2 regions of the Halobacillus sp. AWM4_238 genome follow, and region 2 is predicted to be linked to the other one. Evidence: a T-box and tRNA genes for the amino acid it is inferred to sense, from the RefSeq annotation. Region 2 holds a T-box; the other holds one or more tRNA genes.
The links. The T-box of region 2 lies ahead of serS (serine--tRNA ligase). A T-box ahead of a tRNA ligase gene usually reads a tRNA of that ligase, here a tRNA-Ser.
Positions count from the first base shown of each region.

Region 1: it has a tRNA-Ser gene. The T-box ahead of serS (serine--tRNA ligase) is inferred to sense a tRNA for this amino acid. The anticodon was not compared.

Region 1 covers NZ_JBSWSY010000002.1:3,433,099-3,441,237, forward strand. The annotation lists gene sigB (RNA polymerase sigma factor SigB) at 1-225, shown strand, start outside; gene ACXACN_RS17120 (PP2C family serine/threonine-protein phosphatase) at 246-821, shown strand; gene ACXACN_RS17125 (Tex family protein) at 1,649-3,790, shown strand; gene cmpA (cortex morphogenetic protein CmpA) at 3,836-3,946, opposite strand; gene ACXACN_RS17135 (SprT family protein) at 4,022-4,465, shown strand; tRNA gene ACXACN_RS17140 (tRNA-Asn) at 4,641-4,715, shown strand; tRNA gene ACXACN_RS17145 (tRNA-Ser) at 4,720-4,810, shown strand; tRNA gene ACXACN_RS17150 (tRNA-Glu) at 4,820-4,891, shown strand; tRNA gene ACXACN_RS17155 (tRNA-Asp) at 4,906-4,982, shown strand; tRNA gene ACXACN_RS17160 (tRNA-Gln) at 4,990-5,064, shown strand; tRNA gene ACXACN_RS17165 (tRNA-Lys) at 5,170-5,245, shown strand; tRNA gene ACXACN_RS17170 (tRNA-Leu) at 5,254-5,335, shown strand; tRNA gene ACXACN_RS17175 (tRNA-Leu) at 5,384-5,471, shown strand; tRNA gene ACXACN_RS17180 (tRNA-Arg) at 5,541-5,617, shown strand; tRNA gene ACXACN_RS17185 (tRNA-Pro) at 5,622-5,698, shown strand; tRNA gene ACXACN_RS17190 (tRNA-Gly) at 5,730-5,803, shown strand; tRNA gene ACXACN_RS17195 (tRNA-Ile) at 5,822-5,898, shown strand; rRNA gene ACXACN_RS17200 (16S ribosomal RNA) at 6,019-7,583, shown strand; rRNA gene ACXACN_RS17205 (23S ribosomal RNA) at 7,755-8,139, shown strand, end outside.
Region 2 covers NZ_JBSWSY010000002.1:3,036,545-3,044,683, forward strand. The annotation lists gene ACXACN_RS15015 (HD-GYP domain-containing protein) at 1-879, shown strand, start outside; gene ACXACN_RS15020 (YaaC family protein) at 897-1,613, opposite strand; gene guaB (IMP dehydrogenase) at 1,787-3,256, shown strand; gene ACXACN_RS15030 (serine hydrolase) at 3,362-4,693, shown strand; gene pdxS (pyridoxal 5'-phosphate synthase lyase subunit PdxS) at 4,813-5,697, shown strand; gene pdxT (pyridoxal 5'-phosphate synthase glutaminase subunit PdxT) at 5,715-6,305, shown strand; T-box leader at 6,343-6,564, shown strand; gene serS (serine--tRNA ligase) at 6,742-8,016, shown strand.

The sequences.
Region 1 (8,139 bases), 400 kb from region 2:
GACGGCTATTCCAACATTGATCAGAGAATGCTTCTAGAGAAGATTCTGCCGATTCTCAGCGAACGTGAACAGGAAATCCTGCAATGCACGTACTTTGAAAATATGAGTCAAAAAGATACAGGTGAACGATTGGGAATTTCCCAAATGCACGTATCCCGTTTGCAGAGGAGAGCATTGAGGAAGCTGAGAGAAGCCTTGCAGTCTGAGTCTGTCGAGGTATTCTAGTGGAAAAGGAGAATAAACGGGTGGACTTATCAATTTTCCAAAAAGCCAAAAAAGGGAATTATTATTGCGGAGATAGCTATTTCTATAAGGAAACAGAGGATTCATTCCTTTGTGCGCTTGCCGACGGTCTCGGAAGTGGCGAAATGGCCCGCGAATCATCCAAGGCGGTTATGGAAGTGATAGAGGAACATCCTGATCTAACATTAGAAGCCCTTGTAAAAAAATGCAATGAAGTGTTGGTAGGGAAACGAGGAGTTGTTCTCGGGATTTTAAAGATAGATTTTAAAGCTCTTACCTACTCTTATTCATCGATTGGTAACATCGGAGTCATCACCGTGGATCCTGATGGAAAACGCAATCGAAACATTCCACTTGCTGGTTACCTATCAGGATATCCACGAAGGCTCAGAATCTCTCGTGGGACTGTGCAGAAAGGGATGGTGTTTCTTATGTTTTCAGACGGAGTCAATGACCGTCGTCTGTCTTCAAAGTTTACTCATTCCAAAGACGTTGAGCAAATTACTCAACACTATAAAGAATTATACGGTCAATCACGTGATGACGATATTACACTGATTGCTATAGCTTATAATTAAAACCCTTCATTCAAACCAACAGGTAGAATGAAGGGTTTTATTGTTTTTGTCTGAACGATCGTCTTATTTTATTAAAGTAAATGGCAGGATTGTGGAAGACTTGATTTCGAGACTTTTGTTGAGTGGATGGGGGCTTCGGGGAATGACTCGCTTTCCGCGGGAGCGCGGTGAGCCTCCTCGGATTGCGTCCTGTGGGGTCTCACCATGCACTTTTTCCCGCAGGAGTCTCCCCATTCCCCTCCGCCCCTTTGCCATGGAAGTCTCTCGAAATCACTTCTGGAAAATTATATTAATGAATAAAGAGGAGAATAACAACCTCTTTATGTCGGGTATTCAGGGCATAAAAGCTCGATACATAGCGTTTAATGCCCGCGTAGGAGGGAAGAGTTTCCTTTACTACATTGGTGTTGTAGGCATAATGAGCTCTATACCACGCTTCATATCCAGAATAGTCCATGGAAGTTAACATCCTCCACTCTTTGTAGGTAAAGCAGCTTAACCAGGAAATAGTTTCGAGATCCTCTTATGGTCAAGGGGCGGAGGGAAACGGTGAGACTCCTATGGGACGTGTGGGACAGGTGAGACCCCGGAAGGCGTAGCCTGAGGAGGTTCACCGCCCGCCCCATGGAAAGCGAACGGTTTCCCGGAGCCCCTAAATTCTTACAAACGCCTCGAAACTGAGTCTTCAAGAAAAGGGAGCTTTAATTAAATACATAGATGCAACGCGCGGAGTCTTTAAGTATTCTATTTTTAAATTTGATACAATGGATGAGACGTCATTGAAGGAGGTCATTTTGTTGAGTGAAGCAAATAAAAATACCGAGCTTATGAAGCTCGTAGCTAAACAGACGAAATTGAAAGATCAGACAATCAAGCAAGTGATTGAACTGCTTGAAGAAGGAAATACCGTTCCGTTTATCGCCCGTTACAGAAAAGAACTGACAGGTGGATTGGATGAAGTACAAATCAAAGAAATTGAAGATCAATGGAACTACGTATCGAATCTTGTTCAACGGAAGGAAGAAGTCATTCGCCTCATTGATGAACAGGGCAAACTGACGGAAGACTTACGCCATCAAATTGAATCCGCTGAAAAATTGCAAAAGGTGGAAGACTTGTACCGACCTTATAAGCAAAAGCGTCGTACAAGAGCAACAGTTGCCAAGGAAAAAGGGCTGGAGCCTCTCGCGATTCAAGTTTGGGAACAACAGAACATTGACTTTGAGACAGAAGCCAAAGACTTCTTTTCTGATGAACACGAATTGAATACAGTTGAAGATGTCCAGGCAGGTGTGAACGATATTATTGCCGAATGGATTTCAGATGACCCTACATATCGAGAGAAGATTAGAAAGCAAACACACGACAAAGGTGTCATCTCTTCCTCTGAAAAGAAAGCAGATAAAGACGAAAAGGGCATTTTTGAAATGTATTATGATTACCAAGAACCTGTTCGGTCTATCGTTTCCCACCGTGTGCTTGCTCTTAACCGTGGGGAGAAAGAAGAGGTCATTAAAGTGTCTGTTCAGCCTCCAGAGGAAGCTATTGTTCAATTCCTGGAGAGGAATGTCATTAAACGCCACACCGTTGGAAGAATCCGTTCTATTTTGGAAGAAGCGATCCAAGACAGTTATAAACGATTAATTCAGCCATCTGTTGAAAGAGAGATCCGGGGGGCATTATCCGAACAGGCAGAGGAGCAGGCAATTGAAGTTTTCTCAAGTAACTTGCGAAACCTTTTACTCCAGCCTCCTTTGAAAGGGAAAGTGGTTCTCGGTGTAGACCCTGCCTACCGTACTGGTTGTAAACTTGCCGTCGTGGACGAAACCGGCAAGGTGTTGGATATTGGAGTCATCTATCCAACAGCACCTAAGAACGATACGGCAGGAGCGGAGAAAAAGATCCTTTCCTTTATGGATCAGTATGACATTGAGCTAATGGCTATCGGTAATGGTACAGCTTCCAGAGAAACGGAACAGTTTATTGCAGATATGATCCAAAAGCATCAACTGAAAGCCTCTTATATGATCGTGAATGAAGCTGGGGCCAGCGTGTACTCAGCGTCGAAACTTGCACGTGAAGAATTTCCTGATTTCCAAGTAGAAGAACGAAGTGCAGTATCTATAGCACGTCGTGTCCAAGACCCACTGGCAGAGCTCGTGAAAATCGATCCAAAATCAATCGGTGTTGGTCAATACCAGCATGATGTAACTCAGAAAAAACTGAATGAATCGTTGACGTTCGTTGTTGAGACGGCGGTAAACCAGGTAGGAGTGAATGTGAATACAGCATCCTCATCTTTATTGCAATATGTATCTGGGCTAAGTAAAACGGTTGCGAACAATGTAGTGAAAAAGAGAGAGGAGCTTGGAAAGTTTACAAAGCGATCCGAACTCAAAGATATTCCGCGCTTAGGTGCAAAGACATTTGAGCAAAGTATTGGTTTCTTGCGAATACTAGATGGGAAAGAACCTCTTGATCGCACTCCGATCCACCCGGAGAGTTACAAAGCGACAAGGGAACTTTTGAAGAAATTCGGATTTACCACGGGAGATATCGGAACGGATCAATTAGCAGAAGAATTGAAAAATGTGGACATATCTTCGGTAGCTGAACAGCTGGACATTGGTGAACTGACACTGCAGGATATTGTGAAATCACTCGTTCAACCTGGCCGGGACCCAAGGGATGACCTGCCTAAGCCATTGTTGAAAACAAATGTTCTTTCAATGGAAGATTTAGAGCAGGGGATGGAGATGGAAGGAACTGTAAGAAATGTTGTGGACTTCGGTGCTTTCGTAGATATTGGTGTGAAACAAGATGGGCTTGTCCATATCTCAAAGCTTGCCAACAAGTTTGTAAAACACCCCATGGACGTAGTAGCGGTAGGGGACGTTGTTACCGTTTGGGTGGATCAAGTGGATGTACAAAAACAGAGGATTGCTTTGACCATGATCAATCAAGGGTGATTCTATATGAAACTGCCTGGAGAGAGATTCTTTCCGGGTAGTTTTTTATTTGTGTAGATGCTGATAGTAATACCAGCATTGATTCAGCATTTTTATCTGATATTTGTCTTTGTTCAAGAATGCTTTTGTCATTTGGTTCTTCAACCAGGAGGGCATAAGAAGTCATCTCCTTCATATTCAACTTTTTTCATTCTTATGATACAGTATGCAAAAGACAAGGGAGGTGTTCCTATGACAGATCAGGAATTGCAGCAATGGACAGACGAATTATCAAAAAAACATTTTGACAAGCCTTTTGCTCATGATGTATACTTCAATTCTCGTCTTCGGACGACAGGAGGAAGATACATTCCTTCTAAAAAAGTGATTGAAATCAATCCGAAGTATATAGTAGAATTAGATGGTGTCGAATTAGAAGGCATCATTAAACATGAACTTTGTCATTATCACCTTCATATTGAAGGGAAAGGTTTTGGGCATCGTGATCCTGAGTTCAAGGCATTATTAAAAGAAACAGGTTCCCCAAGACATTGTTCACCTTTACCTTCTGAAAAAAGAGGGAACTTCCACCACTATGTTTGTACAAAATGCGGACAAACATACAAGCGGAAAAGAAGGGTGGACACGAAACGCTTCGGTTGTGGGAAATGTAAAGGCAATATAAAAAAGAAGTAAATTTTCCATTGACGAAAGATTCACCACATGTTAAATTAGGTAAGTCCTAACAAAACAAGCCAAAAACACATGAAAAACGACTTAAATATTCATGAAAAAAAGGTTTGACACCGCGGACAAAATGTTATAAGATATAAAACGTCGCTGATAAACAGCAACGGACATTACGAACTATTCCAACGTAGCTCAGTGGTAGAGCAATCGGCTGTTAACCGATCGGTCGTAGGTTCGAATCCTACCGTTGGAGCCATCACGGAGAAGTACTCAAGTGGCTGAAGAGGCGCCCCTGCTAAGGGTGTAGGTCGCGTAAGCGGCGCGAGGGTTCAAATCCCTCCTTCTCCGCCATTTATTTTTGGCCCGTTGGTCAAGTGGTTAAGACACCGCCCTTTCACGGCGGTAACACGGGTTCGAATCCCGTACGGGTCACTTAACCTTATAGAGGTCCGGTAGTTCAGTTGGTTAGAATGCCTGCCTGTCACGCAGGAGGTCGCGGGTTCGAGTCCCGTCCGGACCGCCACTCTTTTTGGGCCATAGCCAAGCGGTAAGGCAACGGTTTTTGGTACCGTCATGCGCTGGTTCGAATCCAGCTGGCCCAGCCATTTTCTTTTCAAAAAAGAGTTGACAAAAAGCTGAATAAGTTATATGATGTTTCTTGTGCTTCAAAAAACAACAACGTCATTGAGTGTTACAGATTCCTTTAAAAGGAGCCATTAGCTCAGCTGGTAGAGCATCTGACTTTTAATCAGAGGGTCGAAGGTTCGAATCCTTCATGGCTCACCATTTATTATGCGGGTGTGGTGGAATTGGCAGACACGCTAGATTTAGGATCTAGTGCTTCACGGCGTGGGGGTTCAAGTCCCTCCACCCGCATTATCCAATTATCATGATCAGCATCCCATTGTTTACTACAGCAATTTTGCGGTCGTGGCGGAATCGGCAGACGCGCTAGGTTGAGGGCCTAGTGGGAGGTAATCCCGTGGAGGTTCAAGTCCTCTCGGCCGCACCAACTTTTTTAAAAAAAGTACTTGCGTCAACACACAAAAGATGTTAAGATAATAAATGTCGCTTTTTTAATGCGCCCGTAGCTCAATTGGATAGAGCGTCTGACTACGGATCAGAAGGTTAGGGGTTCGACTCCTCTCGGGCGCGCCATTAACGGGAAGTAGCTCAGCTTGGTAGAGCACTTGGTTTGGGACCAAGGGGTCGCAGGTTCGAATCCTGTCTTCCCGACCATCGAAATCCTAAATAACAATTTGATACACTTGCGGGTGTAGTTTAGTGGTAAAACCTCAGCCTTCCAAGCTGATGATGAGGGTTCGATTCCCTTCACCCGCTCCATTTTATTGAATGTCATCGGGGCCTGTAGCTCAGTTGGTTAGAGCGCACGCCTGATAAGCGTGAGGTCGGTGGTTCAAGTCCACTCAGGCCCACCATGATTCATTTGATCTTTGAAAACTGAACGAACCAACCAGTACGTCAAAACATTTCTTCTTTATAGAAGGAATTTGAAACAAAGCACATTCGGTGTGCAAATGAGCAAGTCAAACTTAACTTTTATGGAGAGTTTGATCCTGGCTCAGGACGAACGCTGGCGGCGTGCCTAATACATGCAAGTCGAGCGCGGGAAGCGAGTGGATCCCTTCGGGGTGAAGCTCGTGGAACGAGCGGCGGACGGGTGAGTAACACGTGGGCAACCTGCCTGTAAGATCGGAATAACCCCGGGAAACCGGGGCTAATGCCGGGTAATACTTTCTTTCGCATGAAGGAAAGTTGAAAGATGGCTTCTTGCTATCACTTACAGATGGGCCCGCGGCGCATTAGCTAGTTGGTGAGGTAACGGCTCACCAAGGCGACGATGCGTAGCCGACCTGAGAGGGTGATCGGCCACACTGGGACTGAGACACGGCCCAGACTCCTACGGGAGGCAGCAGTAGGGAATCTTCCGCAATGGACGAAAGTCTGACGGAGCAACGCCGCGTGAACGATGAAGGTCTTCGGATCGTAAAGTTCTGTTGTTAGGGAAGAACAAGTACCGTGCCAATAGAGCGGTACCTTGACGGTACCTAACGAGGAAGCCCCGGCTAACTACGTGCCAGCAGCCGCGGTAATACGTAGGGGGCAAGCGTTGTCCGGAATTATTGGGCGTAAAGCGCGCGCAGGCGGTTCCTTAAGTCTGATGTGAAAGCCCACGGCTCAACCGTGGAGGGTCATTGGAAACTGGGGAACTTGAGGACAGAAGAGGAGAGTGGAATTCCACGTGTAGCGGTGAAATGCGTAGATATGTGGAGGAACACCAGTGGCGAAGGCGACTCTCTGGTCTGTTTCTGACGCTGAGGTGCGAAAGCGTGGGTAGCAAACAGGATTAGATACCCTGGTAGTCCACGCCGTAAACGATGAGTGCTAGGTGTTAGGGGGCTTCCACCCCTTAGTGCTGAAGTTAACGCATTAAGCACTCCGCCTGGGGAGTACGGCCGCAAGGCTGAAACTCAAAGGAATTGACGGGGGCCCGCACAAGCGGTGGAGCATGTGGTTTAATTCGAAGCAACGCGAAGAACCTTACCAGGTCTTGACATCCTTGGCCAACCCTAGAGATAGGGCTTTCCCTTCGGGGACCAAGTGACAGGTGGTGCATGGTTGTCGTCAGCTCGTGTCGTGAGATGTTGGGTTAAGTCCCGCAACGAGCGCAACCCCTAATCTTAGTTGCCAGCATTTAGTTGGGCACTCTAAGGTGACTGCCGGTGACAAACCGGAGGAAGGCGGGGATGACGTCAAATCATCATGCCCCTTATGACCTGGGCTACACACGTGCTACAATGGATGGTACAAAGGGCAGCGAAGCCGCGAGGTGTAGCAAATCCCATAAAACCATTCTCAGTTCGGATTGCAGGCTGCAACTCGCCTGCATGAAGCCGGAATCGCTAGTAATCGCGGATCAGCATGCCGCGGTGAATACGTTCCCGGGCCTTGTACACACCGCCCGTCACACCACGAGAGTTGGCAACACCCGAAGTCGGTGAGGTAACCTTTTTGGAGCCAGCCGCCGAAGGTGGGGCCAATGATTGGGGTGAAGTCGTAACAAGGTAGCCGTATCGGAAGGTGCGGCTGGATCACCTCCTTTCTAAGGATATAACGGAAACGTACTGTGTTGGTTGTTCAGTTTTGAGAGATCAAACGATCTTTCAACTTGTGAACCTTGAAAACTGGATAAGGAATCATTGTCTTCATCTAACGATGAGACATTTGATGACAAGACATCTAATTGAAATTGTAAACGTCTTTTCACGACGATAGTTAAGTGAATAAGGGCGCACGGTGGATGCCTTGGTACTAGGAGCCGATGAAGGACGGGACTAACACCGATATGCTCCGGCGAGCCGTAAGTAGGCTTTGACCCGGAGATTTCCGAATGGGGAAACCCACTGTTCGTAATGGAACAGTATCCTATACTGAATACATAGGTATAGGCAGGCACACCCGGGGAACTGAAACATCTAAGTACCCGGAGGAAGAGAAAGCAAACGCGATTTCCTGAGTAGCGGCGAGCGAAACGGAATCAGCCCAAACCAGAAAGCTTGCTTTCTGGGGTTGTAGGACACTCCATTGGAGTTACCAAGGAGGAAGATAGACGAATCGATCTGGAAAGGTCAGCCAGAGCAGGTAACAGCCCTGTAGTC
Region 2 (8,139 bases):
CTGTCAGATCGGGGGACGAAGGAGAAGACTCTTCCATTTTTTGAATGCTACTTAGCTGCAGTGCAGGAGTATAAGAAATGGTTCATTTCATGGCAAGGTGGAACTCCTGTGGATATGAGCATCATTCGAAAAGTGATGGTTCCCCTTCTAGAGCGTACCGTTGATTCAAAAAGTCGTGAAGTTTTCTCGCTTCATCAGTATGCATCCAGTAACGATTACATCTTTCATCACAGTGTATCTATGGGGCTGCTATCCAGTTATGTGGCCTCAAAGATGGGATACAACTATGGTGAATGGATCCAAGTCGGATTGGCCGGTCTCTTAGCAGATAGCGGAATGTCTAAAATCAGTCAACGAATTGTGTGGAAAGAAGGCCCATTAACAGAGAGGGAGTATGAGATGGTGAAAAACCATCCCACTTATAGTTATCGTCATGTAGAAAAGATCTCCTCTTTAAGCAAACACGCCAAAGTCGCTATTTTACAACATCATGAGAGGCTGGATGGGACCGGTTACCCTTTAGGAGTCAGCCAGAATAAAATTCATCCGTTCAGTCAGATAATCGCCGTCTGTGATATGTACCATGCCATGACATCTGAAAGGATGTACCGGAGGAAACAATCGCCATATAAAGTGCTTGAAGAAATTTTGCAGGAGCAGTTTGGGCGCTATGATCATAAAGTGATTAGTACATTAGTGAAAGAAATGACCAGTTATTCCACGGGAACGAAAATCCGCTTGTCTGATCATCGTGAAGCAGAAGTTATTTTCGTGGAAAAGACGAACCCGACAAGACCCCTTGTACGTTTGATTGAAGACGGGCAGATCCTCCCGCTGAAAGAACAGCTTGATCTACATATTGTAGAAGTGTTTGAATGAACAAAGACCAATTCACATCATGAAATGGATGTGAATTGGTCTTTTAACCATGTTGCGAACATGTTTGGAATTCGGTCGGCAGCTGAATTTAGAAAATGAATGATGAACACATAATCTTCCCGATCTTTCATCTGCTCCATCTCCCCCCACCACTCCCCTTCATAACGGACGAGCATGCTCAAGTTATAAAGGACAGCGAAATAAGCTAGTAACTCAGGCCAATCCTCTTCAATTGCAATTGGGTTTGGCTTTTTAAGTTGAAACAACGCATCCATTTCAGGAAGCGGCCGAAGCAGTTCATCCATGGATATCTTCGTTTTTTCTGAGGAAAATTGAAACAAATGCTCAGCGGCATGCGGAAATAACCCGTGGGGTTGTATACGGATGTCGTCTTCTAAAAAACGGTAGTGCTGTTTTTTCCTTTTTCGGGTCGACAGCCCATGAGCAAGAACTTTTGCGGTTGCAGGGTACCCTGGGTCAACGGTTAGCAGACAGCTTTTAATGAAATGGTTCATGCCATAATAAAAAAGAAGAGGCTTTACACTCAGTGGTGTATGTAAAGCCGTTGACCAATAATCCTGACCAAGGGTGAGGCCGTGAATGAATCGCTCTGCATTATTGAAGGCATGATGCTCAGCTCTTGAATGGTTTATTTTTTCATAACAGGAAAACAAAAAGGGTCTTGTATGTGCGGTCACTTGAAGGTAAGTGAGAATCGGTTCCGTGGAGTGCAAAGTAAGCTCCTCCTTTCTAACATAAAAGGAATTCCCCTCCATTTTTTTATGGTTGAAAAAGCACGACCATTGTCGTATTGTAAATAACAATAAGAAATGGTGTTTCGCGAATATACCACTTATTTTACCCACTTTCACCCAAACTATTTTAAGAAGAAAAGGAGAGGTCAAGCATGCGTGAAGACAAGTTTAAAAAAGAAGGTTTAACGTTTGACGATGTGTTACTTTTGCCTGCAAAGTCCGATGTATTGCCGCGTGATGTTTCACTGGCGACAGAGTTGTCTCCCACCTTACGTCTGAATATGCCGATTCTCAGTGCTGGAATGGATACGGTCACAGAAGCTGAATTGGCGATCGGTATGGCACGACAGGGAGGGCTTGGTGTCATTCACAAGAACATGTCGATTGAAGAGCAAGCGGAACACGTGGACCGAGTGAAACGATCCGAAAGCGGCGTCATTACGAATCCGTTCTTTTTGACTCCGGAACACCAAGTATTTGATGCGGAACATTTAATGGGGAAATTCCGTATTTCCGGTGTGCCGATTGTTAATAACGTGGAAGAACAAAAACTTGTCGGAATTATCACCAACCGTGACCTCCGCTTTATCGAAGATTATTCCATCCAAATCAGTGACGTCATGACAAGTGAAGACCTTGTGACAGCTCCTGTAGGGACGACGTTGGATGAAGCAGAGAAAATCTTGCAGAAGTATAAGATTGAAAAGCTTCCGATGGTAGATAACAATGGGATCCTTAAAGGTTTGATTACTATAAAAGATATCGAGAAAGTGATCGAATTTCCTTTATCAGCGAAAGATGAACAAGGCCGTCTTCTTTGTGCCGCAGCTGTCGGTGTAACAGCAGACGCTATGACACGGATTGATAAATTAGTGGAAGCCGGGGTAGATGCTCTTGTCGTGGATACCGCTCATGGCCATTCACAGGGTGTAATTGAGCAGGTGAAGCGCATCCGTGACCGTCATCCGGAAGTGAATATTATCGCAGGAAACGTCGCGACAGCAGAAGCAACGAGAGAATTGATTGAAGCGGGCGCAGACGTGATCAAAGTCGGAATTGGACCAGGGTCGATTTGTACGACGCGTGTCGTTGCTGGTGTCGGCGTTCCTCAAATTACGGCTGTTTACGACTGTGCGAAAGAGGCGGAGAAATACAATAAGCCTGTCATTGCCGACGGGGGAATCAAGTATTCTGGTGATATTGTGAAAGCTATTGCTGCAGGCGGACATGCCGTTATGCTCGGAAGCTTGCTTGCAGGCGTATCCGAAAGCCCTGGCGAAACAGAAATCTTCCAGGGCCGCCGGTTCAAAGTATACCGGGGAATGGGATCTGTCGGGGCCATGGAATCCGGGTCCAAGGATCGTTACTTCCAAAACGAGCAGGAAGCGAAGAAACTTGTGCCGGAAGGGATCGAAGGACGTATGCCATACAAAGGACCATTGGCTGACTCCATTCATCAACTTCTCGGTGGCCTACGCTCTGGTATGGGATATTGTGGAACATCAACGATTCATGCCCTACGAACAGAAGCGCAGTTTACTAGAATTACAGGGGCTGGCTTAAGAGAGAGCCACCCGCATGATGTTCAAATTACAAAAGAAGCGCCAAACTACTCCGTTTGACCCGTATAAAAAGTGATAGACAGGGACTTTTCCCTGTCTATTCTTTTATATACGCATGTGATAAAATAACAAAGATGCATATTTTAAGGGTGGAGGTTGAGAAAGTTGACACAAAGATTAAAAACATCTATGGCCTTGATGGTGGCATTGCTTATGGGGTTCTTTGCTGTGTCCATGAATCCTGGACATACATACGCAAGCGTAGATGTTGGCGCAGAATCGGCAATACTCGTGGACGCGGAAACCGGAAAGATTTTATTTGAAAAAGAGGCAGATTTGACCTTACCTCCTGCCAGCATGACGAAGATGATGACCGAATATCTTGTCATGGAAGCGATTGAGGAAGGGCAGATCAGCTGGGATACAACGACACAAATTAGTCAATATGCTTATGATATATCGGCGAATCCTGAATTCTCAGGAGTCGGCCTCAAGTTGGATGAACAATATACTGTTCGTGAACTGTACGAAGCAATGGCCATTAACTCAGATAATGCGACAACCATTGCTCTTACTGAATTAATTGCTGGAAGCGAAGGCGAATTTGTTCAGATGATGAATGAAAAAGCAGAAGAAATGGGTCTGCCTGATTATGACTTCGTGAACTCCACAGGACTGAATAACTCCCACTTGGGAGACAATTATCCTGAAGGAACAGATCCTGAAGCAACGAATATGCTTTCAGCTAAGTCGGCAGCACTGCTCGCTTATCACTTAACGAACGATTATCCGGAAGCACTTGAAATCTCAAGCAAACCGACGCTTGATTTTGCTGGACAAACCGTGACGAACTGGAATTGGATGCTTCCGGGTATGCCAGGGCAAAACTTGCAGCAGTTCGAGTACCAAGGAATGGACGGATTGAAGACAGGCTACACAGAACTTGCGCAAAACACGTTTACAGGAACAGCAGAACGAGATGGGCAACGATTCATTTCAGTCGTCATGAAATCAGATTCCAGAGCTTCCCGTTTCAATCAAACCAAACAGCTTCTAGATTACGGTTTCAACCAATTTGATCGTCAAGAGCTTTTTGCAGCAGGAGCAACTCCTGAAGAGGAGTCCACGCTCACCGTTGCAAAAGGAAAAGAAGATGGAGTGGCAATTGAAACGAGTGCGGCACTGAGCACGCTTGTTAAAAACGGAGAAGAAGATCAATATGAAATCCAGTTCAACATCTCTGAGGACCAGCTGGATGATGAAGGCAACTTAGTCGCCCCAGTAGAAAAAGGGCAAAAAGTAGGGACAGCGAAGCTTGTGTACAACGGCGAAGAGGATTATGGCAATATTCTTTCTGATGGTGGACAAACCGTCGAGATTGTTACTTCTTCCAGTGTAGAAAAAGCAAACTGGTTCATGCTTACCCTTGGTGCCATTGGTGAATTTTTCAGTGATATCTTCACAGGCGCAGTCGACATGGTTAAAGGCTGGTTTTAGGTGAAAAAATCCCTATATAACCAGTAGGATTTAATATAGTAATGCGTTACAATAGAGGATAAGAATCTATGATTCAATATAAATGCTTACATTAATATAGCTGTTAGGGAGGAATCAACATGGCACAAACAGGTACGGATCGCGTAAAACGCGGCATGGCAGAAATGCAAAAAGGTGGCGTCATTATGGACGTCGTAAACGCAGAACAAGCGAAAATCGCTGAAGAAGCGGGAGCAGTAGCCGTAATGGCTCTTGAACGTGTTCCAGCAGATATCCGCGCAGCAGGCGGAGTTGCTCGAATGGCTGATCCTACGATTGTTGAAGAAGTGATGAATGCTGTTTCAATTCCAGTTATGGCCAAAGCTCGTATTGGGCATATTACAGAAGCACGTGTCCTTGAAGCGATGGGCGTTGATTATATCGATGAGAGTGAAGTTCTTACTCCAGCTGATGAAATCTATCACATCAAAAAAGATGAGTACACGGTTCCGTTCGTATGTGGCTGCCGTAATCTCGGTGAAGCGACACGTCGTATCCGTGAAGGTGCATCCATGCTTCGTACAAAAGGTGAACCGGGAACAGGGAACATTGTAGAGGCTGTCAGCCATATGCGCCAAGTTCAGTCTCAGATTCGTCACCTTCGTGGACTTTCAGAAGATGAAGTGATGGTCTATGCCAAAGATAATGGTGCTCCATTCGATCTATTGATGGAGATCCGTGAAGAAGGTCGTCTGCCTGTTGTAAACTTCGCTGCTGGCGGTATCGCAACTCCAGCGGATGCAGCTTTGATGATGCAGCTTGGAGCAGATGGGGTATTTGTTGGATCTGGAATTTTCAAATCCAACAATCCTGAAAAGTTTGCACGTGCAATCGTTGAAGCAACGACACATTATGACGATTACAAGTTGATTGGTGAATTGTCTAAAGGTCTTGGAACAGCCATGAAGGGGATGGAAATGTCCACTCTTACTCCTGAACAGCGTATGCAAGATCGCAGCCAGTAAGCAAAGGAGAATGCAGCATGACTACTATCGGTGTACTAGGCCTGCAAGGAGCTTTCCGTGAGCATGTGCGTTCAGTCGAAGCGGCAGGAGCAAGTGCTGTCGTTGTCAAAAGGACAGAACAGCTGAATGAGATCGATGGCTTAATTATCCCTGGTGGCGAAAGTACGACCATCCGCAGACTGATCGATAAGTATGAATTTCTAGAACCCATCCGACAATTCGGAAAAAGCGGCAAACCGATCTTCGGTACGTGCGCAGGGCTCATCTTACTCGCATCGGAAATCGATGGTTCTTATGATGTCCATTTAGGGGTCATGGATATAAAAGTGCGTCGTAACGCTTTTGGACGTCAGCGCGAAAGCTTTGAAGCCGATCTTGATATAGAAGGCGTGGCAGAAGGATTCAATGCCGTTTTCATCCGTGCTCCTTATATTGAAGGGGTAGGAGAAAATACGAACGTGTTGGCCCGCTACGACGGCCATATTGTAGCCGCTCAGGAAGGCCATTATTTAGCCTGCTCCTTCCATCCGGAATTGACGGATGACCATCGTTTAACCGCTCACTTTGTTCAAATGGTGGAAGAAGCTAAAAAAACACTTGCATTATAATTCTGAATCCGCTAATCTTATGTAACACAAACGATAAATAAACGCGATGACAGGAAATAGTAACATGTCCCTTCTTCTCTAAGAGAGTCAGTGGCTGGTGTGAACTGACGGAGAAGCCATGTGAATCCATCCTCGAGTGTCTGACTGAATGCAGTAAGTCAGACCGGTACTCACCGTTATGAGTGAAGCCGGAAGGTCACATGTACCTTCAACTTGGGTGGTATCGCGGGAAGCATAAACCAAAGCTCTCGTCCCTATTTTAGGGACGGGAGCTTTTTGTTTACAGCGGGTTTCGAGATCATTGTTTGGGTTTATTGGATACGGAAAGTAAACCGTCCACTAAACGATCATTCCTTGAAAAAGGATTATGACGAAGCCGCTTATAAGCGTATGAGTAAAATTAATAAACATAGATCAAATGAAGGAGGAAGTAAACATGTTGGACATGAAATATTTACGTCAGAACTTTGATGAAGTCAAAGGGAAACTGCAAAACCGCGGGGAAGACCTCTCGGACTTAGATGCGTTCGGTGACTTGGACAGCAAGCGCCGTGAGTTGATTCAGGAAACAGAGGAATTGAAAGCGAAGCGTAATGAAGTATCTAAGGAAATTTCCCAGCTGAAAAAAGCGAAGGAAGACGCAGATGATAAAATTAAAGAAATGCGCGAAGTCGGCGACCGAATTAAAACTCTTGATACCGAGCTGAAAGAAGTAGAAGAGAGACTTGAAACACTTCTCTTATCCATTCCGAATATCCCTCACGAAAGTGTACCTGTCGGTGGAGATGAAGAAGACAACATCGAAGCACGAAAAGCAGGGGAGATCCCGACCTTCAATTTTGAAGCGAAGCCTCACTGGGATGTAGCGACAGATTTAGGCATCCTTGATTTTGAAAGGGCGTCCAAGGTGACAGGAAGCCGTTTCGTATTTTATAAAGGACTAGGTGCCAGGCTGGAACGTGCCTTATTGAATTTCATGATGGACCTGCATGCCGATGAACATGGCTATGAGGAAATGCTGACGCCACAAATGGTTAACCGCACAGCGATGACAGGTACAGGTCAATTACCGAAATTCGAAGAAGACGCGTTTAAAATTGAAGGCTGGGATTATTTCCTCGTACCAACAGCCGAGGTACCCGTGACAAATTTCCACAGAGAAGAAATCCTGTCTGCTGAAGACCTTCCACAAAAGTTCGTAGCCTTCAGCACGAATTTCCGTTCTGAAGCTGGATCTGCCGGCCGGGATACAAGAGGATTGATTCGTCAGCACCAATTCAATAAAGTCGAGCTTGTGCAGCTGGCAAAGCCTGAAGATTCTTATGGTGTATTAGAAGAGCTGACGGGCCACGCAGAAAAAGTCCTGGAACTATTAAAGCTTCCTTATCGTGTGATGAGCATGTGCACAGGAGATTTAGGATTCACAGCAGCTAAGAAATATGACATCGAAGTGTGGATCCCGAGCCAGGAAACCTACCGTGAAATCAGCTCTTGCTCAAACTTTGAAGATTTCCAAGCGCGCCGTGCAGGCATCCGTTTCCGCAGAGAAGAAAAAGGCAAGCCTGAATTCGTACACACATTGAATGGTTCTGGTTTAGCCATCGGTCGTACCGTTGCAGCTATCCTTGAAAATTATCAGCAGGAAGATGGAACGGTCATTGTACCAGAAGTTCTTCGTCCTTACATGGGTGGAAAAGAAGTCATCAAGTAAGAGTACCAAGAAAAGACGTCTGGATTCTGTAAAGGATTCCAGGCGTTTTTCTTTTAAAAGGATCTGGGCCATTCGGTTCCCATTCTCATGCTGTGGAACACCTTGACTCTATAGGAATGAATT